Regions from separate parts of the Paeniglutamicibacter sp. ORCA_105 genome, predicted to be linked through region 4. Evidence: riboswitches for the same ligand, from Rfam matches in the RefSeq annotation. Region 4 holds a riboswitch; each other region holds the start of a gene.
What was found. Region 4 has a riboswitch for S-adenosylmethionine ahead of ACIPUB_RS10675 (hypothetical protein). Riboswitches for the same ligand answer to the same signal wherever they lie in the genome.
Positions count from the first base shown of each region.

Region 1: linked by a shared signal. The riboswitch ahead of ACIPUB_RS04200 (acyl-CoA dehydrogenase family protein) and the one ahead of ACIPUB_RS10675 (hypothetical protein) in region 4 are both predicted to bind S-adenosylmethionine.
Region 2: linked by a shared signal. The riboswitch ahead of ACIPUB_RS04300 (methylenetetrahydrofolate reductase) and the one ahead of ACIPUB_RS10675 (hypothetical protein) in region 4 are both predicted to bind S-adenosylmethionine.
Region 3: linked by a shared signal. The riboswitch ahead of ACIPUB_RS04140 (methionine ABC transporter ATP-binding protein) and the one ahead of ACIPUB_RS10675 (hypothetical protein) in region 4 are both predicted to bind S-adenosylmethionine.

Region 1 is NZ_JBIXLM010000005.1:149,715-157,550, reverse strand. Features, by position in the region: gene ACIPUB_RS04215 (LysR family transcriptional regulator) at 1-425, shown strand, start outside; gene ACIPUB_RS04210 (hypothetical protein) at 581-1,228, shown strand; gene acs (acetate--CoA ligase) at 1,233-3,209, opposite strand; SAM riboswitch class I at 3,215-3,305, opposite strand; SAM riboswitch class I at 3,724-3,821, shown strand; gene ACIPUB_RS04200 (acyl-CoA dehydrogenase family protein) at 3,828-5,165, shown strand; gene ACIPUB_RS04195 (LLM class flavin-dependent oxidoreductase) at 5,248-6,651, shown strand; gene ald (alanine dehydrogenase) at 6,964-7,836, opposite strand, start outside.
Region 2 is NZ_JBIXLM010000006.1:12,846-20,681, reverse strand. Features, by position in the region: gene ACIPUB_RS04320 (ABC transporter ATP-binding protein) at 1-248, shown strand, start outside; gene ACIPUB_RS04315 (MFS transporter) at 245-1,510, shown strand; gene ACIPUB_RS04310 (ABC transporter substrate-binding protein) at 1,569-3,092, shown strand; gene ACIPUB_RS04305 (ABC transporter permease subunit) at 3,092-4,879, shown strand; SAM riboswitch class I at 5,263-5,379, shown strand; gene ACIPUB_RS04300 (methylenetetrahydrofolate reductase) at 5,483-6,409, shown strand; partial or broken gene metE (5-methyltetrahydropteroyltriglutamate--homocysteine S-methyltransferase) at 6,465-7,836, shown strand, end outside.
Region 3 is NZ_JBIXLM010000005.1:134,486-142,321, forward strand. Features, by position in the region: gene ACIPUB_RS04125 (acyl-CoA dehydrogenase family protein) at 1-263, opposite strand, end outside; gene ACIPUB_RS04130 (NtaA/DmoA family FMN-dependent monooxygenase) at 276-1,694, opposite strand; gene ACIPUB_RS04135 (methionine ABC transporter permease) at 1,743-2,477, opposite strand; gene ACIPUB_RS04140 (methionine ABC transporter ATP-binding protein) at 2,470-3,276, opposite strand; SAM riboswitch class I at 3,399-3,493, opposite strand; gene ACIPUB_RS04145 (SDR family NAD(P)-dependent oxidoreductase) at 4,061-4,813, opposite strand; gene ACIPUB_RS04150 (MFS transporter) at 4,892-6,304, opposite strand; gene ACIPUB_RS04155 (M20 family metallopeptidase) at 6,329-7,558, opposite strand; gene ACIPUB_RS04160 (PLP-dependent aminotransferase family protein) at 7,564-7,836, opposite strand, start outside.
Region 4 is NZ_JBIXLM010000018.1:32,821-40,656, reverse strand. Features, by position in the region: gene pcrA (DNA helicase PcrA) at 1-898, shown strand, start outside; gene sucC (ADP-forming succinate--CoA ligase subunit beta) at 1,138-2,307, shown strand; gene sucD (succinate--CoA ligase subunit alpha) at 2,324-3,226, shown strand; gene ACIPUB_RS10675 (hypothetical protein) at 3,321-3,605, opposite strand; SAM riboswitch class IV at 3,628-3,758, opposite strand; gene ACIPUB_RS10670 (agmatine/peptidylarginine deiminase) at 3,866-4,894, opposite strand; gene ACIPUB_RS10665 (zinc-dependent alcohol dehydrogenase family protein) at 5,191-6,246, shown strand; gene ACIPUB_RS10660 (Nramp family divalent metal transporter) at 6,422-7,828, shown strand.

The DNA of each region.
Region 1 (7,836 bases), on a different contig from region 4:
CCCTCGACGTGATCCTTCCCTCCGACCATCCGCTGGCAACGCGGGAGACGGTAACGCTCGAAGAGCTGGCGACCGAACCCTGGATCACCGAAGCCCCAGGTTCCACCTATCATTCCCTGTTCACCGCGGCGTTTACGGCCGTCGGAGTCACTCCGAGAATTGCCCATGAGGCCGTCGAGTGGGAAACCCAGATCGCCTTCGTCGGAGCTGGTCTGGGAGTTGGCCTGCTGCCGCGACTGGCGCCCCTGGGAAGCGCGGAGAATGTGACCCGACTGCGCATCTCGGGCCAGGGGAAACCCGCCCGCAGGATTGTCGCGGCGGTGCGCAAAGGCAGCCTCGGCTCACCGCTGATCAAGGAATCCCTCGGCATCCTGCAGGGCAGGGCGAAGCGAATCCTCACCGAACGGCTGGATGGGGAAGGATGAAGCCGCGCGATCGCGGCGTCCGCGCCCGGGGGGCACGACGTCGTGAGGTGCCGGAGGGCAAATACCATGTGGCGAATGCGTGTGGACGGGACCGCCTGAAGATCGGCGTGGTCCACGCCTAGAAAACACTGCCCGCCCCGGCGCACCATGTGTGCATGAGCGAATCGTTTTTTGGGGATCCCGAATACTATGCCCGGTGTGCGAAGGCCTACGACGCCATGATCGGCTCAAAGGTGTACAACAAGGTGTTCTGGGGCACCGACCCCCGGCAATATTCAATCTTCGCGGCCCAGGCCATTGCCTCCGGGAAAGGTCCGCTGATGGAGGTTGCGGTCGGCACGGCGCAGGCCACGGCGACGCTGCACGTGGCAAGTGCCCGGACGACGACGTTGGTGGACATGAGCGGACCGATGTTGAAGCTGGCCGGTGAATCCATCGCCACGGCCGCCGGCGGCTCAGTGCCCGAGCGAATCACCCTGGAATGCCGGGACATGCTTGCGCCCCCGGGGGACCTGCGGTACGAAACAATTCTCGGTCTGGGGCTGCTGCACCTGGTCCCGGATGTCACCGCCACCGTCCGGGCGCTGGGCAGGCAACTCGAAGATCACGGGAAGTTGTTCCTGGCCTCATTGGTCAGGGGCCCGGCCCGGTCCAACGCCTATCTTGCGCTGCTGAAGGCGCACGGAGACATTGCCAGGATCAGATCCGGGACCGAGCTCTTCGACGAAGTCAGGGCCAGCGGTCTGGGATCCGTCACGCTGGCCCGTCACGGGGCGATGGCCTATGTGAAGATTTCGCGGTAGCCGGTTAGGCGTCGCAGATCTCCTTGATCTGTGCGATGCACGGCTCGTTCTGCAGGCTGGTGGTGTCGCCCAGGGCGCTGCGCTCAAAGAGCTGGGTCAGCAGCCTGCGCATGATCTTGCCCGAGCGGGTCTTGGGCACATCGGGAACGAAGACGATCTCGCGCGGCTTGGCGATGGGACCGATCTGGGTTGCCACGTGGTTGCGAAGCTCCGCAATGAGGGCCTGTTGCTTTGCCAGCGCTTCGCCGGCCAGGTCCGTTCCCACCACCGACTTGTCGAACGGCACCACGAACGCGGTGGCCGCGTGGCCGGTCTTGGCATCGCTGGTGGGGCAAACCCCGGCCTCGACGACTGCCGGGTGCGTGACAAGCGCCGATTCGATTTCGATGGTGGAGAGCCGGTGTCCGGAAATGTTGATGACATCGTCCGTGCGGCCCAGGATCCAGATGTCCCCGTCATCATCGAAGCGCGCCCCGTCACCGGCCAGGAACCAGCCCTGCTGCGCGTACTTCTCCCAGTAGGAGGTGTAGTAGCGCTCGGGGTTGCCCCAGACGGTGCGGGCCATGGATGGCCCGGTCTTGGTCAGCACGATGTAGCCCTGCAGGTTCTTCTCCACCGTTTGCGCCGCATCGTCGACGATGTCCACGGCTACGCCGGGCAGCGCGCGGGTGCCGCAGCCGGGCTTGAACGCGGTGTCGTCCTGGCGCGGGGACAGGATCGTGGCACCGGTCTCGGACTGCCACCAGGTGTCGACCATGGGGATGCCGGCGGCGGTGTCGCGTCCGACCTGGCTGCGCAGCCAGCGCCACGCCTCCGGGTTCACGGCTTCGCCGACGGTTCCTGCCAACCGGATCGAGGACAGGTCGTAGTCCTCGGGGATTCCCTCGGGGAACCAGCCCATCAGCGAGCGCACCAACGTGGGCGCGGTGTAGTAGCTGGTCACGCCGTAGCGGGCGATGATTTCGAAGTGGCGGCCCGGGTGCGGGGCATTGGGCACGCCCTCGTAGATCACCTGGGTGACGCCGTTGGACAGCGGCCCGTAGATCTCATAGGTGTGCGCGGTGACCCAGGCCAGGTCGGCGGTGCACCAGTGGACGTCTCCGTCGCGCTTGGCCGGATCCGGGTTCGAGAAGAGGAACTCGTGGCTCCACGAGGCCTGGGTCAGGTAGCCGCCGGTGGTGTGGACCAGGCCCTTGGGCTGGCCGGTGGTGCCGGAGGTGTACATGATGAACAAGGGCGTTTCGGCGTCGAAGGCCTCGGGGGTGTGTTCGGTGCTCGCGGTGTCGACCGTCTCGTGCCACCACACGTCCCTGCCCTGCACCCAATTGATGTCGGTGTGCCCGATGCGGTTGATGACCAGGACGTGCTCGATCGAGTTTTCGCCGGAGACGGCCTCGTCGGCGTGCGCCTTGACCGGGACCGATGTGCCGCGGCGGAACTGGCCGTCCGTGGTGACCAGGAGCTTGGCGGCGGTGTCCTCGACGCGGAACTTCAGGGCTTCGGCGGAGAAGCCGCCGAAGACCAGCGAGTGCACCGCGCCGATGCGCGCGCAGGCCAGGGTGATGACGATGGTTTCCACCAACACCGGCAGGTAGATGACGACGCGGTCGCCCTTGGTGATGCCCAGGGCGACCAGCGCATTGGCGGCCTGGGAAACACGGTCCTGCAGGTCCTTGTAGGTGACGGTGGTGGTGTCGCCTGGCTCGCCCTCGAAGTGCAGGGCCACCTTGTCGCCGCGACCGGCTTCCACATGGCGGTCCACGCAGTTGTACGCGGCGTTGAGCTTGCCGCCCTCGAACCAGTGCAACTCGGGGCCACGCCGGGCAGCCTGGTCGACACCCGTGCTGCTGTGGACGGTGTGCCATTGCTCGGACCAGCTCAGGCGCCGCGCCGCGGCGTCCCAGAAGGTCAGGCGTTCGGCTTCGCTCCACGAGGATTCCTCGGCAACGGCAGGGAGCTCGGGCAAAAGGGTTTCAGGCATTTTGTTCTCCATCGGTTCTGGCGTTAGCACTTCACCCGCGGGAGGTGGTTGCTGCGGCGTCATGGAGCCAGATCTCTCGGCCGCTCGGGATGGGTAGTTTCATTCATCAAACTCGATGGCGTGTCACGGGAGCAAACCAGCCGTAATGTGACGGAACGTTCGACGGATAGCTTTTCCCGGATTGCCGCTCGAACAATCTTCGATAATCATGAGAATGTTCGAATCCATGAGGGTGGGGAACCGACTACTCAGGGTCGCACGATTCCATGGGAATTTCCGGATGGCGCCACATTGTCCCGCTAACGCCCCAATGTTTGCATGGCCGGCGCGGGTTGCCGGAGGGCCCGCGGCACCGCGGCGGGGTATCGAATGAATGGTCCGAAGAATGACAGGCCTCCGAGGTTTCCCGAGGCCTTGGCGCCGTCGTGGATGACCGTCCGGCCGGTGATGTGGGCTTCAATTGTGACGAACCGGGTTGTCACTGCTTCGCCGGGGCGTGTAGAAATGTGTCCAACAACCATCCAGAGCGGCCGAGAGATCTGGCTCCATGACGCCGCAGCAACCCCTTCCCCTTAATTGGGCGGTAGGTGCTCACGCCAGGACCGATGGAGAGAATTCATGGCTATCGATTCATTTGCACAAGCGCACGCCGTCGAGGCGGACCCGAACATCTTTGGTGCCGTCAACCTCGACGCCTTCACCGGCGACACCCCCGCCCGACACCTGCTCAAACTCACGCCGGGCGTTCCACTGAACAGTCACTATGACGAGTTGGCCGCGATCTTCCGCCCGGTCTTCGCCAAGATCGCAGCCGGGGCCAGCGAGCGCGATGCCAACCGGACCCTCCCCTTTGAACCTGTCGGTTGGCTGAACCGGGTGCGATTCGGGGCCCTGCGCATCCCGGTGGCAGCAGGTGGCTATGGGGCAAGCGTGTCCGACTTGTTCCGCCTCTTGATCGAACTCGCCGAGGCGGATTCCCAGGTGGCGCACCTGTGGCGCTCACACATCGGCTTCGTCGAATCCGTGCTGTTGCTTGAGGACGATGCCTTGCGGCACCGCTGGATCGAGCGCATTGTTGCCGGCCAGATCGTCGGCAACGCCTACACCGAGCGCGGCGGGAACAGGTTGGGCACGCTCAACACGACCATTGCCAAGCAGGGCGAACGCTGGATCCTCAATGGCGAGAAATACTATTGCACCGGCACGATCTACGCCGATTGGGTCGCGGTCGCCGTGGCGCATCCGGCCCGCGCCGGCCGCCAAATAGCGGTGGTCTCCACGCAGCATTCCGGGGTCAAGATCTTTGACGACTGGGACGGATTTGGGCAGCAGCTCACCGGCACCGGCTCGACCACGTTCGAGAACGTCCCGGTGGACACGATCCTGCCCGACGAGCAGCAGGTCAACGACCCGGAATCCGCCATCTTCCAGCTGGTGCTCCTGGGGGTCCAAGCCGGAATCACGCGCGCGGTTCTCAATGACGTGCGCTCGTCGGTCCAGGCCCGCACGCGAAGCTTCAGCACCGGAACGGGCGTTCCGGTGCGCGAGGAACCCCAGGTGCTCCAATTGGTCGGCGAGATCTCGGGCACCGCGTTCGCCGTCGACTCCATCGTCCTGGCCGCCGTGGCGGAGATCGAGATCGCGCTTGCCGATGCCTCGCTGAGCCCGGCAGAGCGGTTTGCGGTGTGTGAACTCGCCGCGGATCGGGCCCAGGCAGTCGTCCAGCCGCTGGTTCTCTCGGCGGCGACCAAGCTCTTTGACGGACTGGGCGCCTCGGCAACCGCCAAGGGCTGCAACCTGGACCGGCACTGGCGCAACGCCCGCACCGTTGCCACCCACAACCCGGCGATCTACAAGTCGCGCATCATCGGCGACTACGAGGTCAACGGGACGGCGCCCCAGCAGCTGAACGCCATCGGCGACGTGGGCGCAACACCGGCAACCGGCCTCCCCTGAAACCGCCAACCGCCACCGAACCAATGACTTGATCCGCGCACCATCGGATCCGCAAACTCCCAACACCTCGCGAAGGACAAACATGAGCCAGACACCCGCCCCCCGCCACATCCGTTTCAACGCCTTCGACATGAACTGCGTGGGACACCAGTCCCCGGGCCTGTGGAAGCACCCCAAGGACCAGTCCGCCCGTTACAAGGACCTGTCCTACTGGACCGACCTGGCCAAGACCCTGGAAAAGGGCAAGTTCGACGGCATCTTCATCGCCGACGTGCTGGGCACCTACGACGTCTTCGGCGGATCCAACGAGGTGCCGCTGCGCACCGGCGCCCAGGTCCCGGTCAACGACCCCCTCATGCTTGTCTCCGCGATGGCCGCCGTGACCGAGAACCTCGGCTTCGGCGTCACCGCCAGCACCTCCTATGAACACCCGTATCCTTTCTCCCGCCGCCTGGCGACCCTTGACCACCTGACCAAGGGCCGCATCGGCTGGAACGTCGTGACCGGCTACCTGCCCTCCGCCGCCCGGAACATGGGCCAGGCAGACCAGCTCGAGCACGACGAGCGCTACAACCACGCCGACGAATACCTCGAGGTCGTCTACAAGCTGCTCGAGGGTTCCTGGGAAGAAGACGCGGTGGTTCGCGACGCCGAGCGCGGCGTCTTCACCGACCCGTCCAAGGTCCACGACATCAACCACGAGGGCAAGTACTTCAAAGTCCCGGGCATCGCCATCACCGAGCCCAGCCCGCAGCGCACCCCGGTGATCTTCCAGGCCGGAACCTCCTCGCGCGGCATGAAGTTCGCCGCGGCAAATGCCGAGGCAGTCTTCGTCACCTGCCCCACCAAAGACATGCTCAAGGCCACGGTCACCAAGATCCGCGACGCCGCCGAGGCGGCCGGCCGTGGACGCCACGACGTGCGCATCTACACCATGCAGACCATCATCACGGACGTGGATTCCGCCGCCGCGCAGGCCAAGTTCGAGGACTACAAGTCCTACGCCGACATCGATGGCGCCCTTGCGCTGATCTCGGGCTGGATGGGCGTGGACCTTTCGACCTACGGCCCGGACGACGTCATCGGCGACAACGTGAAGTCCAACGCCATCCAGTCCTCCGTGGCGATGTTCCAGCAGGCCAGCGGGGATTCGGGCAAGCCGTGGACGATCCGCCAGCTTGCCGAGTGGGTGGGCGTTGGCGGCTTCGGGCCGATCACCGTCGGCTCGCCGACCGAGGTTGCCGACAAGCTCATCGAGTGGGTCGAAGACACCGACGTGGACGGGTTCAACCTGGCCTACGCCATCACCCCGGGAACCTTTGAGGACATCGTGGAGTTCATCGTTCCCGAGCTGCAAGCCCGAGGCGCCTACCCGACCGAATACGTCGAAGGTACGCTGCGCAACAAGCTCTTTGGTGAGGGCGACCGCGTCAAGGACTCGCACCGCGCGGCGAACTACCGTTTCGCCAACGCCGAGGTCAAGTAACTTGTAGTCGTTTCCGTATGGGCGTTAGGGCGGCGGTGCACCTTGCAGGGTGCGCCGCCGCCCTAACTCCTTAAGCCGCAGATTCTCCCGCAATGTACGTCTTGGCCGGGAAGCTCCGTCTTCAGCAACCGGGGCGAGGTCAGGTTGCGCCGCACGGATTGGTGTTGGACAGGCGGGAGTTTCCGTGGGTCCCCAAGAGAGCCACGGATCCAGAGAGAAGCGGATCCAAGCAAAAAAGCCCCGAGCGACGATGGCGCTCGGGGCAGACGGTTTGGGGCAGGTGATGTCACCTGCCCCAAACCTGTCGGATATTTAGTTGCCTGCCACGGCGAGCAGTTCCCGGTCCTCGCTGGGGAGATCGGTGAAGGCCGCGGCCACACCCGGATAGGCGATCCGGCCGGCCCGGGTGTTTACTCCGGCGGCCAACGCGCGATTGGCGGCCACCGCCTGCTCCGCTCCCTGGTCAGCCAGCTGCAGCACGTATGGCAAGGTGGCATTGGTCAGCGCCTTGGTCGAGGTTTGCGGGACGCCACCTGGCATGTTTGCCACGCAGTAGTGACGCACCCCGTCCACCTCGTAGATGGGATCCTGGTAGGTCGTCGGGCGGGACGTTTCGAACGCGCCGCCCTGGTCGATGGCGACATCCACCAGCAATGCTCCGGGCTTGAGCAGGCCCAGTTGTGAGCGCTTGACTACCTTCGGTGCGGCCCGCCCGGGGACCAGCACGGCACCGATGACCGCATCGGCCTGCGCCAGTTCCTGTTCGAGGGTCAGCGGGTCGTTCATGAGGACGCGGGCCCGGGAGCCTAGCAATTCTCCGAGCTGGCGGATGCGGCGCGGGGACATTTCCAGGATTGTGACCTCGGCCTGCATTCCGAGGGCCAACTGCGCTGCCTGGGTGCCGACCACGCCACCACCGATGACCAGCACCCGGCAGGGAGCCACGCCCGGTGAACCGCCCAGCAGGCGTCCCGGCCCACCGTTGGGACCGGTCAGATAGTTGGCCGCCGCGTGGGCTGCCAACCGACCGGCGATTTCACTCATCGGGGTCAGCAACGGCAGCCCGGTCTCGTCCTGCACCGTTTCATAGGCGATCCCGAGCGTGCCGGCCTCCAGCAGGGCTTCGGTCAGAGGCCGGTCGGCGGCCAGATGCAGGTAGGTGAACAGGGTGAGGTCTTCGCGGAG
Region 2 (7,836 bases), on a different contig from region 4:
TGCCGCTTCGCGATGCGGTGCTGGGGCTGCTGGAGAAATTGGTCCGGCAGGACGGAATGGGACTGCTGATTGTGTCCCACGACCTCTCCGCCGTGTCCCGGCTGTGTTCCCGCACCGTGGTGCTGGAATCCGGGCGCATCGTCGAGGAGGGCGACACCCTCGATATGTTCCACACTGCCCGGCACCCGGCAACCCGGGAGCTGCTGGCAGCCATCCCGCAATTGGGCACCCGAACGGGCGCCGCATGAGCGGCACCCGCGTCCTTGCCGGCGAGCCCGACCGGGTACAGGGCACCGGACCCGCTCCCGGGCTGCTTCTGGCCAGCCAACTGATTTTCAATGTGGGATTCTTTTCCGTTGTCCCCTTCCTGGCCGTGAGCATGCGCGGGGACTTTGGCATGGGAGCCATGGCGATCGGAGTGGTGCTGGGGGCACGGACCTTCGCCCAACAGGGGATGTTCCTTTTCGGCGGGGTGCTGGCCGATAGGTGGGGAGCGAGGCGGCTCATGGTTTCCGGCACCCTGGTGCGGGTTGCCGGCTATCTGGTGCTTGCCTGGGCCGCGGACTTCCCCTCGTTCCTGGCCGGTGCCATCATCACTGGAGTCGGTGGAGCCCTGTTCTCGCCGGCGCTCGAAAGCCTGGTGGGCACGGCCCGGTCCATGGAGAAGGGGAACGCCGGCACCGGCGCCAAGCCGACGCTTTTTGCGCTGCTGGTCATTTTCGGTGAAATCGGCGCAGTGGCAGGCCCGGTGCTCGGTGCCTTGCTGCTCGGTATCGGCATCGATACCGCGCTGCTGGCCGGCGCGGCGATCTTTGCCGTCATGGCATTGGTCTTCCTGCGTTGGATTCCGGGAACCGACGCCGGGCGCCAACCAGCGATTTCACGGGTCGGGAATCGGGAGGGGGCAGGCACCTGGGCGTGCCTACGCGAACGCCGGTTTGTGCTGTTTGCCGCGTTCTACGCGGTGAACCTGCTCGCCTACAACCAGCTCTACCTCGGGTTGCCGGTGGAACTTGAACGCAGCGGCGCCGGAGTCGGGGCACTAGCCGGGGTCTTTGTCTACGTTTCGCTTCTGACCGTGGCTCTGCAATGGCCCATTGCAGGGTTCATGCGCCGCGTCGGGGACAAGACGGCCTTCTCGCTCGGATTTTCTCTGCAGGCCGTGGGATTTTTGCTCTTGGCGGTGCTGGCAACACGGGAGGCACCGGAGGGCGCGTCCCTCGCCCCCGCCGCACTGATGGTCACGGCCCTTGCACTGGGCCACATGTGCGTGACGCCCACGGCCATGGGCCTGGTTGCCGGCTTTGCCAACGGACATCCCGCCGGGGCGTACTACGGCCTGCTCGCCACGTGCGGAGGGGTGGCCGTGCTGGCTGGAAATGCCCTATTGGGTCCGCTCTATGAACATGCCTACCTGCCGTCGCTGGCAGCGGCCGCCCCGTGGGCGGCACTGGCCTTGCTGGCCGCAACCTCCGCAGTGGCCATCCGCCGCTTTGTGCCCGGGCATTGACCGCCCTCTTTCCCGAAATCCAGTCACCACCCAACCACGAAAGACAGGTAAGACCGAGATGGTTCTTCCACGCCCAAAAGCAGCCGCGACAGCAGTGCTGGCCTCCACCCTGGCACTGGCCCTGAGCGGATGCTTCGACGCGGGCGACGCGGGCGCCGCCGCAGACGACGCCCGCATCAAAGTGGCCATGATGCAACCGCCGCGTTCGGGACTGACCCCGCTGAGCGATGATGCCTTCAAGCTTTCCCGCTGGCAGGCGGCAGAGACCCTGGTGGTCCTCGACGAGGTGGGAGAGGCCCAACCCGCACTGGCCACCGCATGGAAGCAAACGGATGAGACGACCTGGACCTTCGAACTGCGCCAGGGCGTGGAATTCCACGACGGAACCGCACTAACCGCCAAACAGGTCGCCGCTTCGCTGGAAACCGCGGCGAACGCCAGCCCCAAGCCCCGCATCCTCGACGGCGTCGAGTTGGGCATCAAGGCCGAGGGCGCCAACACCGTCGTGGTCACCACCAAGGTTGCCGACCCGCTGCTGCCGCAACGGCTTTCCAGCCCGCAGCTGTCCATCCTGGCGGCCTCGGCCTACAAGTCCGGCGGAGTCGTCGTCCCGACCGGGGCCGGCACCGGTCCGTATGTGCTGTCCTCCTTCGACGGAACCAGCTCCGCAACCCTGGACCGCTTTGATGGCTATTGGGGCGAACCTGCCGCCGCCGCCGGGGTCGACGTCCAATTCGTCCCGGACGGCACCGCCCGCGCAGCGGCCCTGCGCACCGGAAACGCCGACATCGTGGAAACCATCCCCGTGGGACAGGTCGCCCAGATCGATCCCGCGCTGGTCCACGAGGTTCCCATGCCCAGGACCAACACCCTCTACCTGAACAACGACACCGGCCCCTTTGCCGATCCGGCCGTGCGGGCCGCGGCGCGGGAAGCCATCGAGCGGGCCACCGTGGTCGAACGGGTCTACGAGGACCGTGCCGACATCGCCGAGGGGTTGCTGGGCCCCGCCCTGCCCTGGGCGGCAGCCGAACGCGCGAACGAAAACTACACCGAGGTGCTGGGGAACCGTGCAGCGCCCTCCGTTGTGAAGGGAACCAAGATCACGCTGGGCACCTTCACCGACCGGGCGGAGCTGCCGGAGGTTGCCGTCGCGCTGGAGCAGCAGCTCGAGGCCGCCGGTTTTGTCGTGGAGCAGGATGTGCGTGAATACCAGCACATCGAGGCCGATGCCCTGGACGGGAAGTTCGACGCATTCATCCTCTCCCGCGCCACCGTTCTGGATTCCGGGGACCCGGTGGCCTACATGTATAGCGATTTCTCCTGCGAGGGATCGTTCAACATCTCGCAGTTCTGCGATGCCGAGGTCGACGCGGCCCTGGCCAAGGCCGCGGCCGTGGCCCCCGGTGCGGAACGCCGGGCCGCCATCGCCGCCGCCGAGGCGCTGATCCTTTCCAAGGACGCGGCAGTGCCGCTTTTGCACGAACGCGTCATCCAGGGCGAATCGGCCAGGGTCCGCGATGTTGAGCGCGACCCCCGCGAACGTGCACTGATCACCAACCGCACGGGAATCGCCGACTGATGGCGCGCACGGCCCCGGCAATCAACGCACTTTCCCGCCTGCTGGCCCTTGCCGCGGTAACGGTCGTGATCGGCCTGCTGCCGTGGCTATCGGGCAGCAAGCCCGAATACACGATCCTGCGTGCCCGCTATGCGGATCGGGAAGCGACACCGGAAACCCTGGCGATGATCCGTGACGAGCTCGGCCTGGACCGCGGCCCGGTGGCGATCTTCCTGGCCTGGGCCGGCGGGGTGGCCCACGGCGACCTGGGAACCTCCTGGATCACCAACACCCCGGTGGGTCCCGGGACTGTCTCCGCCCTGGGCGTCTCGTTGACCCTGATGGGATGCGCGGTGGCGGTGGCGGCAGTCGTGGCCGTGCTGCTGTGCGTCCCTGCGGTGGCGCGCGGTCTGGCCGGAAAGCCGGGCAGCGGATCCGGGGCCGTTGCGGCGGGAATGACGGCGCTGCCGGAATTCCTGTTGGCCGCCATGCTGCTGATTGTCGGAGCCGTCTTGCTGGGGTGGTTCCCGCCCTACGGCTGGCAGGGCCTGCACCACGCGGTGCTGCCGGCGCTTTCGCTCGGGTTGCCCGCCGGCGGGCTGATCGGGCGCCTGGCCTCCGAAGCCATCAGCGCCGCCTTCGCGGAGAAGTGGGTGGCGACCTGGCGGCTCGCCGGGGCGCGCCGCGGCCAGCTCACCGCGGCCGTGCTGCGCCGGGCCATGCCATCGGTGACCAGCCAAGTCGGCCTGGTCCTGATCGGGTTGACCGGCGGGGCAGTGGCTGTGGAAAAGGTCTTCGCGATCCCCGGTTTGGGCCGGGCCATTCTGGGCGCCGCCAGCGCCCAGGACATTCCGGCGCTGCAAGCCGGGGTGCTGGCGCTGTTGCTGCTGGCCGTCATCGTGGGTTCGGCCTGCGCTGCGGTGCGCCTGCTGTTGCTGGGCAGGGCACTTCGCTCCGGTACGGTTCCGGCGCCGGAGACCATGCGCTTCACCCGCCGACGTGAGATGCTCCTGCCGCTGGTGGTGGCCTTGGCGCTGGTGCTTTTGGTCGTAGCCGGACTGTTGCGCGATCCGTTCGCGTCCGAGCACGCGAGGCTGGCTGCCCCGAGCCTGGCTCTGCCCTTCGGAGCCGATGCCAGCGGACGCGACCTATTGGCCAGAGTGGGGCATGGTGCGCTGTCGACCTTGGGGACTTCCCTGCTGGTGGTGCTGGTTTGCCTGGTCCTGGGGCTGGTCATCGGGCTGTTTCCGCATGCGTCAACCGGTCCGGTGGAGGTCGCCAACGCTGCCCCGCCGATCCTGGTGGGCCTGATGGTCGCGGTGGTCACCGGTCCGTCGCTGCTCGGCGCCGCCATCGCGGTCGCATTGGTGGGTTGGGCACCGCTGGCGGCGCACGCGGCGGCACTGGGACAGGAAGCGCGGGCCCGGCCGTTCGTAAAGATCCTTCCGGTACTGGGCGTGGGCCCGGCCCGGATCCTGCTCAGGTATGTCCTGCCGGCGATCCTTGGTCCGGTGTTCAGGCACGCCATGCTGCGGATTCCCGGGATCGCGCTGGCGCTGGCCTCGCTGGGATTCCTGGGGCTGGGGCCCCGGCAGCCCACCCCCGAGTGGGGGCTCATCCTGGCCGAGGGAATCAACTACGTCGAAAGGGCGCCGTGGACGGTCGCAGCTCCCGCTGCCGCCTTGGTGCTCACCTCGGTCCTGGCGGTGTCGCTCTCCGGCCTGAACTGGAACCGCCGCCAGGGCAACCCCGGGAACGATGCCCCGATCCGCGAGGGGCACAAAAGTACTGCCTCGTCCGGCGAGTAACGCCCCCCTGCGCAGGGGGGCTTCACGGAAAAGGAATCAGGGTCATCGCGGTGGGGTCGCAACTCCGCCCCGGCAGTCCGTCACGACCATGGCACTACGGGTGAAAACCATTCCTCGCCCCCGGATCCCGGCACATGGAATCGGTCGCGAGCACGCCACTCCTTCGCGTCACATTGGCTTCACGGAAGTCCCGCGACGTCATGCCGGTGCCGGGAATCCCTGCGGATACACCGAAAACGCGAATGGACGGCCGTAACAATGTGACCGCGGCGGCCCGGCGAAAATGACGCCGTGTGGACACATGAAGTGATTTTGCCCTTCGTGACGGCTGTGCCGGCAAGCTCCTTGCACGTGCCCTCGAACCTGTTCCAAGATGAATACATCAACCATCAAGAGCGGCTGAGAGATCTGGCTCGTTGACGCCGCAGCAACCATCATCCGATGGATTCCCTTCCCTGGGACTCCATCGGCGAGGGTGCTACTGCCAGAAGCGATGGAGCCGCTTCAGCGTTCACTCATCATCGCCGCAGGACATCCGTGACGGATCCCTGGGGCTTTTGTGGCGATCCCTGATGCCTCCCTCGAATCGACGAGGAGACATGCATGAGTATTGGAACGACAGCCGCACCGCCGTCACTGTCCTACGAGTTGTACCCTCCGGCGAACCGCGACGCCGCCGAGGGAATCTTCAACAGCATCCGGGCCCTGGAGGCGACCGATCCCGACTACGTGTCGGTGACCTATTCGGGCTCCCCGGCACGCCGAAACGCGTCCCTTGAACTGATCGAGCACTTGATCCAGAACACCCGGCTGCGCCCCCTGGCACACCTGACCTGTGTGGGGGAGAGCCGCGAATCCCTGCAGAACCTGATCCGCCACTTCGTTTCCCTCGGGGTCCGCGGGGTGCTGGCGCTGCGCGGGGACCTGCCGACGGACCCCGAGGACTGGCGCGGCGAGTTCCCCTTCGCCCGCTACCTGATCGAGCTGATCCGCGAGGTTGAGACCGACCACTCGGCCGCCCTGGCCGGAGGAAGACTGGGGGTGGGTGTCGCCGCCTACCCGATCCGGCACCCCGAATCCCCATCCTTCGAACACGATGTGGAAGTGTTGCTGGCCAAGGAGCGCTCCGGGGCCAACTACGCCATCACCCAGGTCTACTTCCGTGCCAATGAGTACACCAACCTCGTGGATTCGGCCCGCCGCGCTGGGGTCACCATCCCGATCATCCCCGGCGTCATCCCGCTGAACTCGGTCAGGCGCCTGAACCGGCTGGCCTCGATGGCCGGGATTGCCCCGGACCCGATCCTGGCCCACGCGCTGGAAACCGCCGGCTCGGATTCCGAGCGCCACCGCATCGGCGTGGACGCCGCAGTCACCCTGGCCCGGAGGGCCTTCGACGACGGGGCACCGGGCGTGCACCTCTACACCTTCAACGACCACCGCGGCTCCCTCGATGTCGTCGAGCAGCTCGAATTGCCGCGGACCCGCGCACAGGCCAGCAACACCTGGGCCACCCGCGCAGCTGTCTAGAACCACACACCTTCCCACCGCTTTCCACAACGTCAGAACAAATAGGAGAACCACCATGTCGAAGCCAACTTTCCCCGCCGCATCCATCCTCGGCTACCCGCGCATCGGACCCAACCGCGAGCTCAAGAAGGCCCTCGAATCGCACTGGGCCTCACGCACCGACGAGGCCGCGCTGCACGCCGCGGCCCGCCAACTGCAGAACGCCAACCTGGCCAAGCTCACCGGACTCGGGCTCAAGCCCGATGACGCCTCGCTGCCCGGCGACTTCGCCTACTACGACCAGGTGCTCGACGCCACCGTCGCCCTCTCGGCCCTGCCCACCCGCTTCGCGGACCTGGCAGGCCAGAACGGCGCCATCGACACCGCCGCTTCCTTCGTGCTGGCCCGCGGCGACGAATCCCGCGCCCCGCTGGAAATGACCAAGTGGTTCGACACCAACTACCACTACCTGGTCCCGGAAATCGGGGAAGCGACCCCCATCAAGGCCAACGCCGCGGCGCTTGTCGAATCCTTCACCGCCCACGCGGCCAACGGCAACACCATCCGCCCCACCCTCGTGGGCCCGATCAGCTACCTGCTGCTGGCCAAGGCCGAGGACGGCGCTCCCGCCGGCTTCGACCCGCTGTCGCGCATCGACGAAGTGGTCAACGCCTACGCCCAGGTCCTTGCAGCCCTGGCCGCCGCCGGGGCACCGTGGGTGCAGCTGGACGAGCCGGCACTGGTCACCGACCGCGGCGCCGCCCTGGCCGTCCCCGGTGCACTCGCCGAGACCGTCTATTCCAAGCTGGCCGCCGCCACCGAGCGTCCCGCACTGTTCGTGAGCCTGGGCTACGGCACCGCCGGGGACATCACCCGCCCGGGCGCCACCCAGGGCCTGCTGGCCCGCGCCGGCGTCGAGGCAGTGCACGCCGACCTGGTCCGCGGCGCCCTCCCCACCACCGAATTCCTGGGCGACCTTGCCGGTTCCACCCTGGTCGCGGGCATCGTGGACTCGCGCAACATCTGGCGCAACGACCTCGCAGCCTCGCTGGGCACGCTCGCCGCGCTGCGCACCCGGGTCGAAAAGGCAGGCGGCACCCTGGCCGTGGGAACCGCCACCTCGCTGCAGCACGTCCCGCACGATGTGGCCCAGGAAGCGAACCTGCCGACCCACCTGCCCACATGGCTTGCCTTCGCCAACCAGAAGGTCGCCGAGGTCATCACCCTGGCCAAGGGCCTGTCCGAGGGCGAATCCGCGATCGCCGCCGAGCTCTCGGCCGCCGAATCGGCCATCGCGCACCGCGCCGGATTCGCCGGGACCACCGTGGCCTCGGTGCGCGAGCGCCTGGCCAACCTCACCACCGCCGACTTCTCCCGTTCCGACGCGGAGACCCGCAAGGCCGCCCAGGAACGCGCCCTGGCGCTGCCGCCGCTGCCGACCACCACCA
Region 3 (7,836 bases), on a different contig from region 4:
ACGTTCGAATCCGCGGCTGCCAGATCAATGAGAAGGCGCGCAAAGGTTTCGACACTGACGCCCGCGCCGCCGTACGCCTGGGGTACCCGCAGCGCTCCAAACCCCGCTTCATCCAGCCACGCGACTTGTTCGAACGGGAGGATGCGTTTGAGATCACGTTCCCGGGAGCCTTCGGCAATCCGCGAAAAGAGTTCGGCAAATCGCGCGTGTTGGGTCGCATAATCGGCGGCAACAATTTCGGATGCCTTCAAAGTAATGGTCATGCTGGATGCCTTTCAGGAACTTGCTGTGACCGCGGCGCGATTTTCATTGGCTGCCGAGAATTGGGTGAAGGCTCCGCGGAAAGCGGCTGCCGGGTGTGAGGCCTCGAGCGTCGCTTGTCGCCCAAAGACCTTCTCGCGCAACGTGCCTGGCGCATATTCGGTTTGGGCAAGGCCGCGGGCTCGCAATTCGGGCACCACACCCTCGATGAAATCCGTGTAGGAGCCAGGCAGAATCTGGTTGATGATGTTGATGCCGTCGGTTCCTGCGTCCTGCCACAGTTCGAGCTGATCAACGATTTGTTCAGGGGTCCCGGAGATCTGCATGGACTTCGCCCGGTACCGGGCGAGATCGGCAATCGTGGGGTTGCCCCCCGGAACCGAAGCGCGAATGGCTTCAAGCACACCCTTTCCGCCCTCTGTATCGATTTCACCAAGTCGGGTGTCCAATGGCCTGCCGCCGAGGTCAATACCGAGCCCTCCGCCTATGTGCGCAACCACGGCGTCCAGGTCGAGATACTCGTCATAGTCAGCTTGCTTGCGCAAGACCTCTGCTTCCGTACTTCCCACTACGAAGGAGAGTCCGGCAAAGATTTTCACATCGGATGCTTCGCGCCCGGCGTCAACTGCCAGTTTCCGAATGACCTCAGAGTTCTTGCGAACGTTTTCGGGGTTCGGCGCGAAAAGGAAGGTTGCTTCCGCGTTGGCGGCCGCGAACGATCTGCCACGTGGAGAACTCCCGGCTTGAAAAAGAAAGGGGGTTCGCTGCGGGCTGGGTGAAGACAGGTGCGGGCCGTCAATTGAGTAGCGTTCTCCCCGATGGTAGATCTTGTTCACCAAGGCCGGATCAGCGTGGATTCCTGCAATTTTGTCGGCCAGCAACGCGCCGTCTTCCCACGAGCCTTCCCACAGCTTGAACGCAGCCTGAACGTATTCTTCGGCCCAGTCATAGCGGTCTGCGTGTTTGGCTAGCCCGTCAGCCCCAAAGTTGCGGTGTGAATTCTCCAGCACGCTTGTCACGATGTTCCAGGCAACTCGACCGCTGCTCAGGTGATCGAGCGTCGAGAGCTGACGTGCCAACTGGAAGGGATCGGACTGGATTACCGAGGACGTGAAGGCCAGGCCGATTTCTTCGGTCACTCCTGCCAGGGCCGAAGCAAGCACTAGCGGGTCATTGGACGGCACCTGCAGTCCGCGTTTGATGTGCGATGCCCAGCCCCCGTCGTGGTCGCCGTAGAGCCCAACAACATCCGCAAGGAAGATTGCATCGAACTTTGCGGCTTCCAGGTCCTTGGCCAGATCCACCCAGAGCTTGAGCTCGTTGAAGCGATGCTGTTGTGCCTCGGGGTGGCGCCATTGGCCACCAAGGATGTGGCTGGTGGTGTTCATCAGGAAGGCGCTCAACAGTAGGCGCGGTCGCCGTGAAGTACTCATGGTTGGGGTCTCTCCAAAAGAAGCAGGTCGGTTCAAGAAGGGCGATGGTTACTGTCGCTTGTCCAGGCGGGATGCGATGCGGGTGCCTGAGATCTGCACAATTTGGACCATCAGAATCATCAGCACGATGGCGACGACCATCATGCCTGTTTCATATCGGTAGTAGCCATAACGGATGGCAAAGTCACCGATGCCTCCCCCGCCGACCAGTCCCGCCATTGCCGAATAACTGATGAAACTCACCGTCATGATCGTGATCGAACCAATCAGTGCAGGCTTCCCTTCCACTAGCAACACGTCGCGGACGATCTGGCCGCGGGTCGCACCCATGGCCCGTGCGGCTTCAACGACGCCGCTGCCGAGCTGCGTGAGATTCTGTTCAACGAAGCGTGCAAAGTAGGGAATCGCGTTGATCGTGAGCGGGACAATCACGGCTGCCGTACCGATGGTTGTTCCAACGACGAACCGGGTGAAAGGAATGATCGCGATCAGCAAGATCAGGAACGGAAAGGACCGCATGGTGTTGACGAAACCATCGACAATGCGATGCAGCTTCGGCCGGGGCCGGAGGCCTTGGGGGGCCATTGAATAGAGCCAAATACCCAAGGGCGTTCCCACCAGGATCGCGATGGGGATGGACACGACGAGCATGGCCAAGGTCTGGCCGATTGCCGCGGCAATTTCAGGCCAAAGCTCGATAACGCGGTTGAGGTCGAAGGCCGCTGCACCGCTGCCGTTGGTGGAGGAAGCAGGTACGCTGACGGCCGCGGCAAACTTAGACAAGGGAGGCCTCCTTCGAAGGTGCGCCGAAGCTTGCGGATTCGGTGCCGCGGACCTGGCGCTTGCGGTCCAAGGTGATGTCATCGGAAATGAGGTACCGGCCGATGGCGGTCGCCGGTGTAAACGAGGGATTCCGAAGTGCGCTGATGTCGAATTGTTCGACGACTCGGCCTTCTTCCATGACGGCGACGTTGTCGGCGATTGCCTTGACGACGTTCATTTCATGCGTGACGATCACGGTGGTGATTCCCAACTGGGCGTTGATGTCCGAAACGTACTGCAACACCGACGCAGTGGTCCGCGGATCCACGGCTGATGTCGGCTCGTCGCAAAGCAATACCTTTGGCTCGGTGGCCAGCGCACGGGCAATGGCCACGCGTTGCTTCTGTCCGCCTGACAGCTGTCCCGGATATGCCTTGGCTTTGTCAGCCAAATCCACAATTGCCAAGGCTTCGTGGGCGCGGCGGCGGCGTTCTTTCTTGGCTACTCCCGCGAACTTCAGGCTAAGCTCGACATTTTCAACGGCGTTGCGGTTGTTCAGGAGGTTGAAATGTTGGAAGATCATCCCGATCTGGTGCCGAGCCCTGCGCAATTCCTCGTCGTTCAGCGACGTAAGGTCCGTACCGTCAACCACCACGCGGCCGTTCGTCGGGCGCTCCAAGAGATTGATATTGCGAAGCAACGTTGATTTGCCCGCACCGGAAAATCCAATGATTCCCTGGATCGAGCCCCGCGGGATTTCCAGCGAGACGTTGTCCACCGCAGTGAAGGGTGCCTCCGCCGGAGGGAAAACTGTTGACACGCCTTGAATGCTGATCATGTCCTACTCCTCTCGGTTCACCCGAGGAACGCCGCGACATGGCAAATCAGTCAAATACGTGCGTAAGAACGAAAGTATTCGGCGGACCGCGCAGAGGTTGGCTATCTCCATCGGTCCTGGCGGTAGCACCGGATCCCAAGGACGGGAGTGGTTGCTGCGGCGTCAACGAGCCAGGTCTCTCAGCCGCTCTGGATGGTGTGTGTTGGCGTTGGTCGATTGCCAACGCCGAACAGTTCAAGTGTGTCGCAGAATCTTCGATCGAACCAAGACAAATCGGGTTCCTATGAAACAAATCGACTCACAGAACGATTCTCGCGCTTGATTTGCTTCATGAACCGTCATAAGTCGGAAGATGAAGCGTCGATCCGCCCTACCTTGCTTCATGATTGCGTCATGTTGATAATGCGCACCACGAGCGCGCCCCGGTCTTGCCCAGCCAATTCCAGCCCATAGGTGAACGCTCGTCCGAGCACCATCAAGGTTCGCCACCCGTGGGATTTGCGAAATAATCGGTGCCCCTCTGCTGCGCCACCGGCGGCGCCGACAAAGATTACGCGACGGCAAAGACACCCACGGCCGTCACCATGCCCGATCGCTATAGACCGAAGTCCGCGGGCAACCGCGCAGCGACCAACAGGCCTATTTCCGTGGTTACCCCATGGATCGCCCGCGGTATTTACACGACGACCCGCAGCCGCCCACAACAAACCCGCAGGTACCGGGATCCGCGTGGGCGGAAGGTCACTGCGGGTTCATCGTCGTTGGCTCACTTGGCCAAATAGCCGCCATCGACCGGCAAGGAAACGCCGGTGACGTAAGTATTGGTGGCACTGGCAAAATAACCCACCGCTTCGGCAACGTCTTCCGGCAGCGCCACTCGACCCAGCGGAATCGCTTCGGAGACCGCTCGCTCCGCGGCCATGGGATCCTCGTGTCCGGCCAACCAGTCCTCAAACATCTGGGTACGTGTCATCCCCGGGGCCACGGCATTGACCCTGATGTTGTGCGGTGCAAGTTCCACCGCCGCGGCCCGTGTCAGCGCCAGCATCGCGCCCTTGCTCGCACTGTAGATCCCCATGGTGGGAACCCCGATGCTTGCCAGCCGCGAGGTCACATTGATGATCGCCCCTCCGCCGGTTTCCCGCATGACCCGCCCCGCAGCTTGGAGGCAGGAAATCGCCGCGAAGGTGTTGATTTCAAAGGTTTCCCGCACCTCCTCCTCCGGGGTGTCGAGTAAGGAATTGATGTGGTCAATGGCCGCATTGTTCACCAGAACATCAAGCCTTCCGGTGCGTTCGAGCACCGTGTCCATCAATGACTGCGCGGCACCCGAAGCGGTCAGTTCGGCCCGCACGAAGAAGCCGGACTCGCCGAGTTCTTCGGCCATCTGCTTTCCGCGTTCCTCATTTCGCCCGGTCACCACGACCTTCATGCCATCTGCCACCAGTCGTCGGGCAATCTCGATTCCGATTCCCGAGGTGGCGCCGGTGACCAGTGCGACGCGTTGGTTTTCTCCCACTGCGCTGTCCTCCTTCACTTCGCTGTTTGTCCTACTGTTTTGCGGGGCCGATCAATTCCTGGCCCGGGCGGCTGTCGCTTAGGGGCGTCCCGCCCCCACCAGCCTTTCACCAAGCTCTCGCCGCTGCTTGTCGTCGCTGCCCGGAATGACGTTGCCCCGCAGTGAACGCCCCGCGGTCTCCTTGAAAGTGAGCACCGAAATCAGCCCGATCACGCCCGCAGCCATCAGGTACCACCCCGGTACCAGCGAATTTCCGGTCGCACCGATCAGCGCCTCGTTGGCCACCGCCGCGGTGCCGCCGAAGACGGCCGTGGACAGGTTGTAGCCAATGGCGAATCCGGAGTAGCGCACCGAAGTCGGGAACAACGCGGGCAGCGTCGAGGAGATCGTCGAGAGCAGCATGACCAGCAAGAGGCCCAGGGTGCCGATGCCCACGATCTGCCCCAACAATCCGGCGGACTGCATCAATTGCACCGCCGGCACCGACAGCAGCACGAAGCCAATGCTTGCGGTCACCAGCAGCGGTTTACGTCCAATCCGGTCGCTGAGTGCCCCCAACGGCACGATCAAGGCGATCATCACCAGCTGGATGAGAACCAGCGTCATGTTGGACTCCACCGAGCCATGTCCCAAGGTCGTCGTCAGGTAACTGGGCATATAGGTCAGCACGAGGTAGAAGGCGACGTTGACCAGCACGATAAAACCGAAGAGCTTGAAGAGCTGACCGGGATACTTGCGCAACAAGGTTCCCAGTGCCTGCGGCGCGGTGCTGACTTCGTTGTCCTTGGAACTGTCCTCGGTAAAGGTTTCGGATTCCTCAAGGTGGCGTCGCATCCACAATGCAATCCCCCCAAGCACCAGGGTGAATGCGAAGGGCAACCGCCACCAGCCAGCCATCATGCCTTCCTCGCCAACCACCAGGGTCAGCCCGGTGCACAGGATCGCCGCCGCGCTGAAGCCGGCCAGAGTGCCGAATTCAAGGAAGGAACCATAGAATCCACGGCGGTTATCCGGGGCATGTTCGCTCATGAACACCGCGGCTCCGGCGTATTCGCCGCCGGCGGAGAACCCCTGGACCATGCGCAGCAGGACCAGCAAGACCGGAGCCAGGTAGCCGACCTGGTCAAAGGTGGGCAAGGCGGCGATGCAGGCGGTGGACACACTGATCATCACAATGGTGAAGATCAAGACCTTCCGGCGGCCAATCCGGTCCCCGAGCGGGCCGAGCACCATGCCACCGAGCGGACGGATGAGGAAGGAGATCGCGAAGGTGGAAAAGGCGAGGATTCGAGGCAGGGTTCCCCCTTCTTCACCGAAGGTGAAGAACAGTTGGGAGATGTACACGATCAGGTACCCGTAGATCCCGTAGTCGAACCACTCGATCGCGTTTCCGATTGCCGATCCGGCCACTGACTTCCGGGCCTGTTTCAGTTCTGACGGGGTGAAATCGGCTTCGAGTCTCAGGGCAGGCGGTTGGGTTTGGCTGGTCATGGTGTGCTCCTTTGGCGGCCTTAATTAATGGGAGGGGGTCGGTGCGTTGTTTGAGGCGTGGCGCAGGGCGAACAGTGCATACGCGCGGGCGGCGGTAAGCAGGTCATCGATCCCCACCGATTCGTTTGGCTGATGGGCCTGGGTGTTGATTTCCCCGGGACCGAGGACCAGGGTGGGGACCCGATGGTGCTCGGCCATGTAGCCGCCCTCGCACGAGGCTGTCCAAATGCCGAGCTCACCGGCGCCGGAGACATCGCGGACCGCCTGGCGGATACCGGTGACGACGGCGCTGTCCGCGTCGGTGAGGAACCCGGGCATCTGCATCTGCAGCTGGCCGCGGACGGTGATCTTCTCGCGCCCCGGCATCGAAGCGGTCTGCAGGCGCTCACGGATGCGATCCAACAGCTGTTCAAGGATAAGCTGCGCGTCCTCGCCGGGCAGCAGACGCCGGTCAAGGCTCATTTCGCAGGTGTCAGGCACAATCGAGGTTCCGTGTCCGCCGGCGATGGTACCGATATTCCATGTTGCGGCCCCAAGCACCGGGTGGGCGGCCGCCGCCAGTCGCTTCGTGTCCTGGCCTATTTCGGCAATGATCTCTGCCGCGGCCTGGATGGCGCTGGCCCCGTCGGCAGGGCGTCCGGCATGAGCGCTCGCCCCGGTGATCTGCAGGCCGAAATTCGCAGCTCCCCGACAACCGACGATCGCCACCAGGTCGGTGGGTTCGGCGACCACGCAGCCCGTGTAGGAGCCAACGGGCTCGGTGGCCACGTAGTGTGCGATGCCGATCGCGTCGGCTTCCTCATCCACGGTGCATACCAAGGTCAGCGGCAGCTGCGGATGGTGCGCATGGACAGCGGCCATGGCCGCGATCACCGCGGCCAGGCCACCCTTCATGTCCGTCGCGCCGCGTCCTATGAGCCGCCCTTGCTTCTCTCGTGGCGTGAAGGCATCGGCGTCCCAGCCGTGGCCGGCCGGAACAACGTCGCTGTGACCCAGGAAAAGCAGTCCCCCGCCGGTCCGGTCGCCGCCGAGATGAGCCGTCAGGTTGGCCCGTCCCGGGGCAACCTCGTCGAGGTGCACCATGGCACCGAGCCCGGTGAGCACCCGATCCAGGATGGCCACGGTGGCTGCTTCGGTGCCACCGGGGTTTTCCCCGCCGGCGGCAATCAACTCGCCGGTCAGTTCGACCAGGCGGGCCCGGTCGATCTCGGCCAGCACGCTGGTCTCCAGCGGCCGCAAGGGTGCGATAGCCATCCGGTTCACCGCGCGTCCCCGCTGGCCAAAGCCTCTTCCAGCGCGGCGTGCAACCGTTGCACGCCCTCGTCAATCCGTGCCGGGGTGGAGGTCGCGAAGCACAGGCGCAGTGCGTCGGTAAACGCCCCCGAGTCCGAGAATGCCGGACCCGGAATATATGCAACCCCGTGCGCCAAGGCGATCGGGAAGAGCTTTTCGGAATTGATCGCGGCGTAGCGTCCGCGCAGGGTGAGCCACAGGAAGAACCCGCCCTCGGGATCCGTGGCTTCCACGTCCTG
Region 4 (7,836 bases):
ACCTGCCGAGGCGCTGGAAGCGGTCCTGGAACAGACCGGCTATCTGGAAATGCTGCGTTCATCCAACGACCCACAGGACGAATCCCGCGTTGAGAACCTCGCCGAGCTCGTGGCCGTGGTGCGGGACTTCATGAAGGAGAATCCCGAGGGAACACTCACCGATTTCCTGGAACGCGTGGCGCTGGTAGCCGACGCCGATTCCATCCCCGAGGCACCGAACGATGCCGAGGGCGTGGACATGGCGCACCGAGAGGGAATGGTCACGCTCATGACCTTGCACACGGCCAAGGGGCTTGAATTCCCCGTGGTCTTCCTCACTGGCATGGAACACGGGATCTTCCCGCACCAGCGCTCGCTGACCGACGAGAAGGAATTGGCGGAGGAACGCAGGCTGGCCTATGTAGGGCTCACCCGCGCCCGCCAGCGTCTCTACCTGACCCGGGCCGAATACCGGAGCCTGTGGGGCCAGTCCCAATACAACCCCGCCAGCCAGTTCCTCGAGGAAATCCCCGGGAGTCTCGTGGACTGGAAACGCGAGGGCACCAAGCGGGCAAGCTTTGAGTCCTTCGGCGGGCGCAACAACTTTGCCACCAGCCGCTACGAATCGGGTTCCTATTGGGGCGCAGGGTCCGGCAGCGGTGGCGGAGGCAGGCTTTCCGGTGCCCCGGAGATCCACACGTTGAGCACCGCGCCCGTGGCACGGGCCAAGGGCCGTGTGCAGCCAAACAAGGAAATCATTTCCTTGTCGGTGGGGGACAAGGTGACACACGGGACCTTCGGCCAAGGCGTGGTTCTGGCGCTGGAGGGTGCCGGGGACAAGACAGTGGCGAAGGTTAAATTCGCCGATGCCGAGAAACGCCTATTGCTGCGATACGCCCCGCTAACCAAGGCTGACTAGCCGGTTCCCGGGCATTGTCGACACATCCGTCCGGACCTGCGGTGATGGGGTTGTGGTCGTACTCACGCGCCCGATGGCTCTACCGAATGTAGAACTGTGCCATTGGGCGCTAAGGCGTTAGGCTGAGCAAGGAGCCTGGCCTTATCCCAGGTTGGGCTCTACCCCCTCGATGCATGGAACCGTGCCTACGGAGCCATGCCTTGAGTCAGCATAGACTTCGACAAGAAGGACACAAGCCCGTGGACCTGTATGAATACCAGGCGCGCGATATGTTCGAGTCGCACGGCGTACCCGTGCTGGCCGGCATCGTTGCCTACACTCCTGAAGAAGCCAAGGCCGCAGCCGAGAAAATCGGCGGCGTCGTGGTTGTTAAAGCCCAGGTAAAGGTCGGAGGCCGCGGCAAGGCCGGCGGCGTCAAGGTCGCAAAGACCGCCGACGAGGCATTCGCATACGCAACCGACATTCTCGGCATGGACATCAAGGGCCACACCGTGAACAAGGTCATGATCGCCCAGGGCGCCGACATTGCCGAGGAGTTCTACTTCTCGGTTCTGCTGGACCGCGCGAACCGCAACTACCTGGCCATGTGCTCGGTGGAAGGCGGCATGGAAATCGAGGAGCTCGCCGTCGAGCGTCCCGAGGCCCTGGCCCGCGTTGCAGTCGACCCGGCCGTGGGCATCGACCAGGCCAAGGCCGACGAAATCGTCGCCACCGCCGGTTTTGCACCGGAGCTGGCCGACAAGGTCGCAGCTGCCATCATCAAGCTGTGGGACGTCTTCAAGAAGGAAGACGCCACCCTGGTTGAGGTCAACCCTCTGGTTCGCACCGGCGCCGGCGACATCGTCGCCCTCGACGGCAAGGTCTCCATCGACGAGAACGCCGAGTTCCGTCACCCGCACCACGTCGAGCTTGAGGACAAGGACGCAGCGGATCCGCTCGAGGCCAAGGCCAAGGCAATGGACCTGAACTACGTCAAGCTGGACGGCGAAGTTGGCATCATCGGCAACGGTGCAGGCCTGGTCATGTCGACCCTCGACGTCGTTGCCTACGCAGGCGAAAACCACGGCAACGTGAAGCCCGCCAACTTCCTGGACATCGGCGGTGGAGCCTCCGCAGAGGTCATGGCCGCAGGCCTGGACGTCATCCTGAACGACAAGCAGGTCAAGTCGGTCTTCGTGAACGTCTTCGGTGGCATCACCGCGTGTGACGCCGTTGCCAAGGGCATCGTCGGCGCACTCGCCGAGCTCGGTTCCTCCGCCAACAAGCCGCTGGTCGTGCGCCTCGACGGCAACAACGTCGAAGAGGGCCGCCGCATCCTGGCCGAGGCCAACCACCCGTTGGTCACCCTGGCAGCAACCATGGACGAGGGCGCCGACAAGGCCGCCGAGCTCGCCAACGCAGCGAAGTAAGTAGGGATACGCGAACATGAGCATTTACCTTAACAAGGACTCCAAGGTCATCGTTCAGGGCATCACCGGTGGCGAGGGTACCAAGCACACCGCTCTGATGCTGAAGGCCGGCACCAACGTCGTCGGCGGCGTCAACGCCCGCAAGGCCGGCACCACGGTGCTGCACGGCGACAAGGAAATCAAGGTCTTCGGCGCAGTGGCGGAAGCCATGGCCGAAACCGGCGCAGACGTTTCCATCGTCTTCGTGCCGCCGGCATTCACCAAGGATGCTGTCGTTGAGGCCATCGAGGCAGGCATCGGCCTGGTCGTTGTCATCACCGAGGGCGTTCCGGTTCAGGATTCGGCCGAGTTCTGGGCACTTGCCCAGTCCAAGGTCGACGCCGACGGCAACCAGGTCACCCGCATCATCGGCCCGAACTGCCCCGGCATCATCACCCCGGGCGAGGCACTGGTCGGCATTACGCCGAACAACATCACCCAGAAGGGCCCGATCGGCTTGGTCTCCAAGTCCGGCACCCTGACCTACCAGATGATGTACGAGCTGCGCGACCTGGGCTTCTCCACCGCCATCGGCATCGGCGGCGACCCGGTCATCGGCACCACCCACATCGACGCCCTGGCTGCGTTCGAGGCGGATCCGGAGACCAAGGCCATCGTCATGATCGGCGAAATCGGCGGCGACGCCGAAGAGCGTGCAGCCGATTTCATCAAGGCCAACGTCACCAAGCCGGTCGTCGGCTACGTGGCAGGCTTCACCGCTCCCGAAGGCAAGACCATGGGCCATGCTGGAGCCATCGTCTCCGGCTCGGCCGGTACGGCACAGGCCAAGAAGGAAGCACTTGAGGCTGCCGGCGTGAAGGTCGGCAAGACCCCGTCGGAAACCGCAACGCTGCTGCGCGAAGTTTTCGCCGCCCTCTAAGCCATAGAGCGCACCTTTTCGGTGGCGGTCACCAGGTTGCCTTGGCAGCCCGGTGACCGCCACCGGTGTTTAAGCCGGCTGGAGCCGACTGGAACTAGGCGCGCAGGCGGAAGAACGAGCTGCCGACCAGTTCGTGGGCCCCGGGCAGCAGGAGAACCAGCAGCTCGGGGTTGAACTGGACCTCGGCTGGGCCGCGGCCGACCAATGCGGCCGAGAGCTTGTGCGGGGCCAGTGCCTCGAGCACCCACTCGTCAGGACCCGCGCCAATGTGCAGCAGGTCGGTGTCCGCGTCGAGGTGGAGCCAGGCGGTGATCCAGTCGCCGGTGAAGCGCGGAAGCGGGTTATCGGTGGGGGCGGAAGTCAGGGTGGGGCTGTACATGATGTGCACACGTCCTTGGGGTTCGTTGTCCTTGCCCCTCCGCGCGGGATGCGCGACAGGGCCGCTTCGTCATCCGAACCACCCACCGTGCAACTATGGGGTTGGCGTCTGGTCAGTCGGAGCTTTGCGCAAGGGCAACCAGAACTCGTGAAGCTGTACCAACCCTACGGCGAAGCGGGGACACTTTGCCAGCGCGGGCATGCGGGGAGCAACAAACGGTCATCTGTGACGGGGAGTGACCTTGACTTCCCGAGAGGGGTTCACTTCGCCGTCGGCATCGGCTCCTGCTGGGTGATGCAGTGGATGCCGCCGCCGCGGGCGAAGAGCTCGCGGGCGTCCACGCCCACCACCGTGCGCCCCGGGTAGGCGTCGGCAAGGACAGCCAGGGCCTTTTCGTCGTTGGGGTCGTTGAAGGTGCAGGCCACCACGCCGTCGTTGATGACCAGGTGGTTGATGTAGCTGTAGTCCACGAACCCCTCGTCGTCGCGCAGCGTCGCGGGGGCAGGGACCTCGATGACGGTGAATTCGCGGCCCCGCGCATCGGTGGCGCCATGGAAGGATGCGGCGATTTCCCGGCTGACAGCATAGTCCGGGTGCCCGGGATCCTCCTGCATGTGCACTAGCACGGTGCCGGGGGAGGAGAGCGTCGCGGCGATGTCCACGTGCCCGCGTGTGCCGAACTCCTCGCTGTCGCGGGTCAGTCCGCGCGGGAGCCAGTGCACCTTGGCCGCGCCCAGGGTGCGCGCGAACTCCTCCTCGACCTTGGCCTTGGTGATGCCGGGGTTGCGCCCGGGATCCAGCTGCACGGTCTCGGTGGCCAGCACTGTGCCCTGACCGTCGACGTGGATGCCGCCGCCCTCGTTGACCAGGCTCGAGGCGACGCGGGGAACGCCGGCCCACTCGGCCACCCGCTTGCCGATCAACGCGTCCTTGTCCCAGGCCGCCCAGTCCTGGGCGCCCCAGCCGTTGAACACCCAGTCCACCGCGGCGAGCCCGCCGTGCTCGTCGGTGACGAAGGTCGGCCCGATGTCGCGCATCCAGGCGTCGTTGAGCTCGGCCGTGCGGATCTCGATGCGCTCATCGAGGTAGCGTGCGGCAATTTCCACGTCGGCAGGGTCCATCACCATGACGACCGGGGCGAATCGGGCCACCGCGTGGGCCACGTTGGCCCAGGTCGAGCGGGCCGCGTGGGCCTCGGCCTCGGTGTCGCCCAGCGTGTATCCCTCGTGGGGGAAGGCCATCCAGACGCGCTTCTGGGCCGAGGTCTCGGCGGGCATTGACCAGCTCATGATGCGTGCTCCTGCGGGGGTCGGTGGCGCGCGAGGCACCAGGGCCCGGCAGGGGGCGCATGGGATCGGCGTCACAATAAATGAATGTCGTTCGTTTATTATGGCGTCTGCGCGAATCCTGCGCAAGGGGTGCCCCGTGAAGCGCACCGGGCCCGCCGGCGGCCTTGTTGTAGAAGTTGATCAGCGTGTTCAGTGCTACGGCGGCGACGATCTCGCCGACTTCCTCGTCGGTGGCGCGCGGAGCTCCCGGGCATAGGCTGGAACCATTGCCGGCCCACCACTTTGCGGAGGAACACATGCGCGCCACCCTGATCCACGGACCGCGGGACATCCGCGTCGAGGACTGCCCCGAGCCCACCCTGCTCGCCGACACCGATGCCATCGTGCGCGTCACCGCCGCCTGCGTGTGCGGCTCGGACCTGTGGCCTTACCGCGGGGTTAGCCAAACGCCCAGGCCCCGGCGCATCGGCCACGAATTCATCGGCCGTATTGCCGCGGTCGGCCAAGGGGTTTCAATGCTGGCCGTGGGCGACTTCGTGGTGGCCCCCTGGGCCAACAGCTGCGGTGCCTGCCCTCCGTGCCGAGACGGCGTCCAGGTCGCCTGCGAGCACCGGGCCCACTGGGGCGGGGTAGACGAGGACGGGCTGCCCGTGGACGGCGGGCAAGGCGAGGTGGTGCGGGTGCCCAACGCGGACGGTACGCTCGTCACGGTACCCGGGGTCACGGAGCCCGACGAAGCGCTGTCCAAGTCGCTGTTGGCACTCTCGGACGTCATGGGCACCGGCCACCACGCAGCCCTCGGGGCCCGCGTCGAGCCCGGCCGGAGCGTGGTGGTGGTCGGTGACGGGGCCGTGGGTTTGTGCGGGGTGCTCGCGGCCAGGCGACTGGGTGCCACGCGCATCATTGCCATGTCCCGGCACGCGGACCGTGCGGCACTGGCCAGGGAGTTCGGGGCCACCGACATTGTCGCCGAACGCGGGGCCGAGGCGGCGGCGAAGGTGCGCGAACTGCTCGGGGGAGTGCTGGCGGACTCGGTGCTCGAATGCGTAGGCACCGCCGAATCCATGGACCAGGCCTTGCGCTGCACCCGGCCCGGCGGAGCCCTGGGCTTTGTGGGCGTCCCGCACGGGGATGACCCGCTGCCGATTTCCGTGTTGTTCTCAAAGAACATCTCCGTGGCAGGCGGGGCCGCCAGTACCCGCGCATATCTTCCCGAACTGCTCGCCGACGTGCTGGAAGGGAGCATCAACCCGGGCCTGGTCTTCGACGCGGTCATGGATCTCGAGCAGGCTCCCAAGGCGTACAGGGCAATGGATGAGCGCCGGGCGATCAAGGTGATGCTCGTTCCGTAACCTGGCGGCCGGAGCGGACGTAGATTTGTTTCCGAGGTGGGTGGCTAATATCATACTTATTGGTTCTCTTAGCGATCGTCAAACGAGGTCAACACCCTGGCCGGCACGGGACGCCACGGGGAACCCCCGATGATTTAGGCCTTTCAAGGCCGGTTGCACACCTCAAAGGAGCGGTATGTCTATCACCACCCCCGAGTCGCGCCCGCTGGGCGACGAAACGGTCGACCCGTACGCGTTGGATCCCCGGTCAATCATGGACCCGCCCACCCGCTGGCGGGACAGGTTCAAGTTCCTTGGCCCGGGCATGATCACCTCGGCCGCCGTCGTCGGTTCCGGCGAGCTGCTCACCGCCACCACACTCGGTGCCAAGGCAGGCTTCATGCTGCTCTGGCTGGTACTGGCCTCCACCTTCATCAAGGTATGGGTGCAGATTGAATTGGGCCGCTGGTCCATTTCCACCGGCAAGGTCGCCGTCACCGGCTATGACGAGGTACCGCCCCGGATCGGCAAGCGAGGCTGGATGGCCTGGCTCATCCTGCTGATGTTCGTGCAGTTCCTGACCAGCCAGGCCGGTGTCATCACCGCCTCGGCCTTCGCGTTCTCCTCGCTGCTGCCCATCGGGCCGGACCCGTACTCGTTCCTGTCCATCGGCACCTGGGTGGCCATCCTGGTGGTGATCGCCATCGCGATCCACTTGGGCAACAAGTACGTCGTGGTCGAGGGCATCTCCACGGTGCTGGTCTTCCTGGTGACGATCTTCGCCGTCGTGATGGTCTTCGCCATCCAAGGCACCGAATTCAGCTGGAACGTCGGCGACCTGGCCGACGGCATGCGCTTCCAGATCGCGCTGGGCTCCATCGGCGTGGCCCTGTCGATGTTCGGCCTCACCGGCGTGGGTGCCGGCGAGATCACCGCCTACACCTACTGGTGCGTGGAAAAGGGGTACGCCTCCTGGACCGGTCCCAACGACGGCTCCGAAGCCTGGGTCAAGCGGGCCCGCGGCTGGATCTCCGTGATGAAGCTCGACGCCTGGGTCTCCTGGGTTGTCTACACCGTGTCCACCGCCGCGCTCTACATGCTCGGTGCCGCGGTGCTGCACCCGCAGGGCCTGGAGCCCAAGGGCGACGAGGTCATGACAACGATCTCTTCCATCTTCTCCACCAACGTGGGCCAATGGGGAGCCGTGGTGTTCCTGGTTGGTGCCGGTATCGCGCTGTTCAAGACCATCATCGCCAACGTCCCGTCGCTCGGCCGCCAGGTCGGCAATACCCTCGCTGTGTTCGGGGCCTTCGACTGGAACAACCGCAAACAACGCGACCGCTGGATGCGCGTGATCATGATCGTGCTCCCCATCGTCTGGGGCTTGTTTGGCACCGTCGTCTCCTCGCCGCTGGCCCTGATTGTCCTGGCCGGCATCCTCAACGCCATCTTCCTGATGGGTGTCGCCGCGGCAACCATCTACCTCTCGCATAAGCAGACAGACCCGCGTGTCAAGGACGGCAAGGCCTTTATGGCCATGCTGATCCTCTCCGCGGTCGCCGTGTTCTTCGTCGGCGTCATGGGTCTTGTCAACATGTTCTAGTCCGCCTC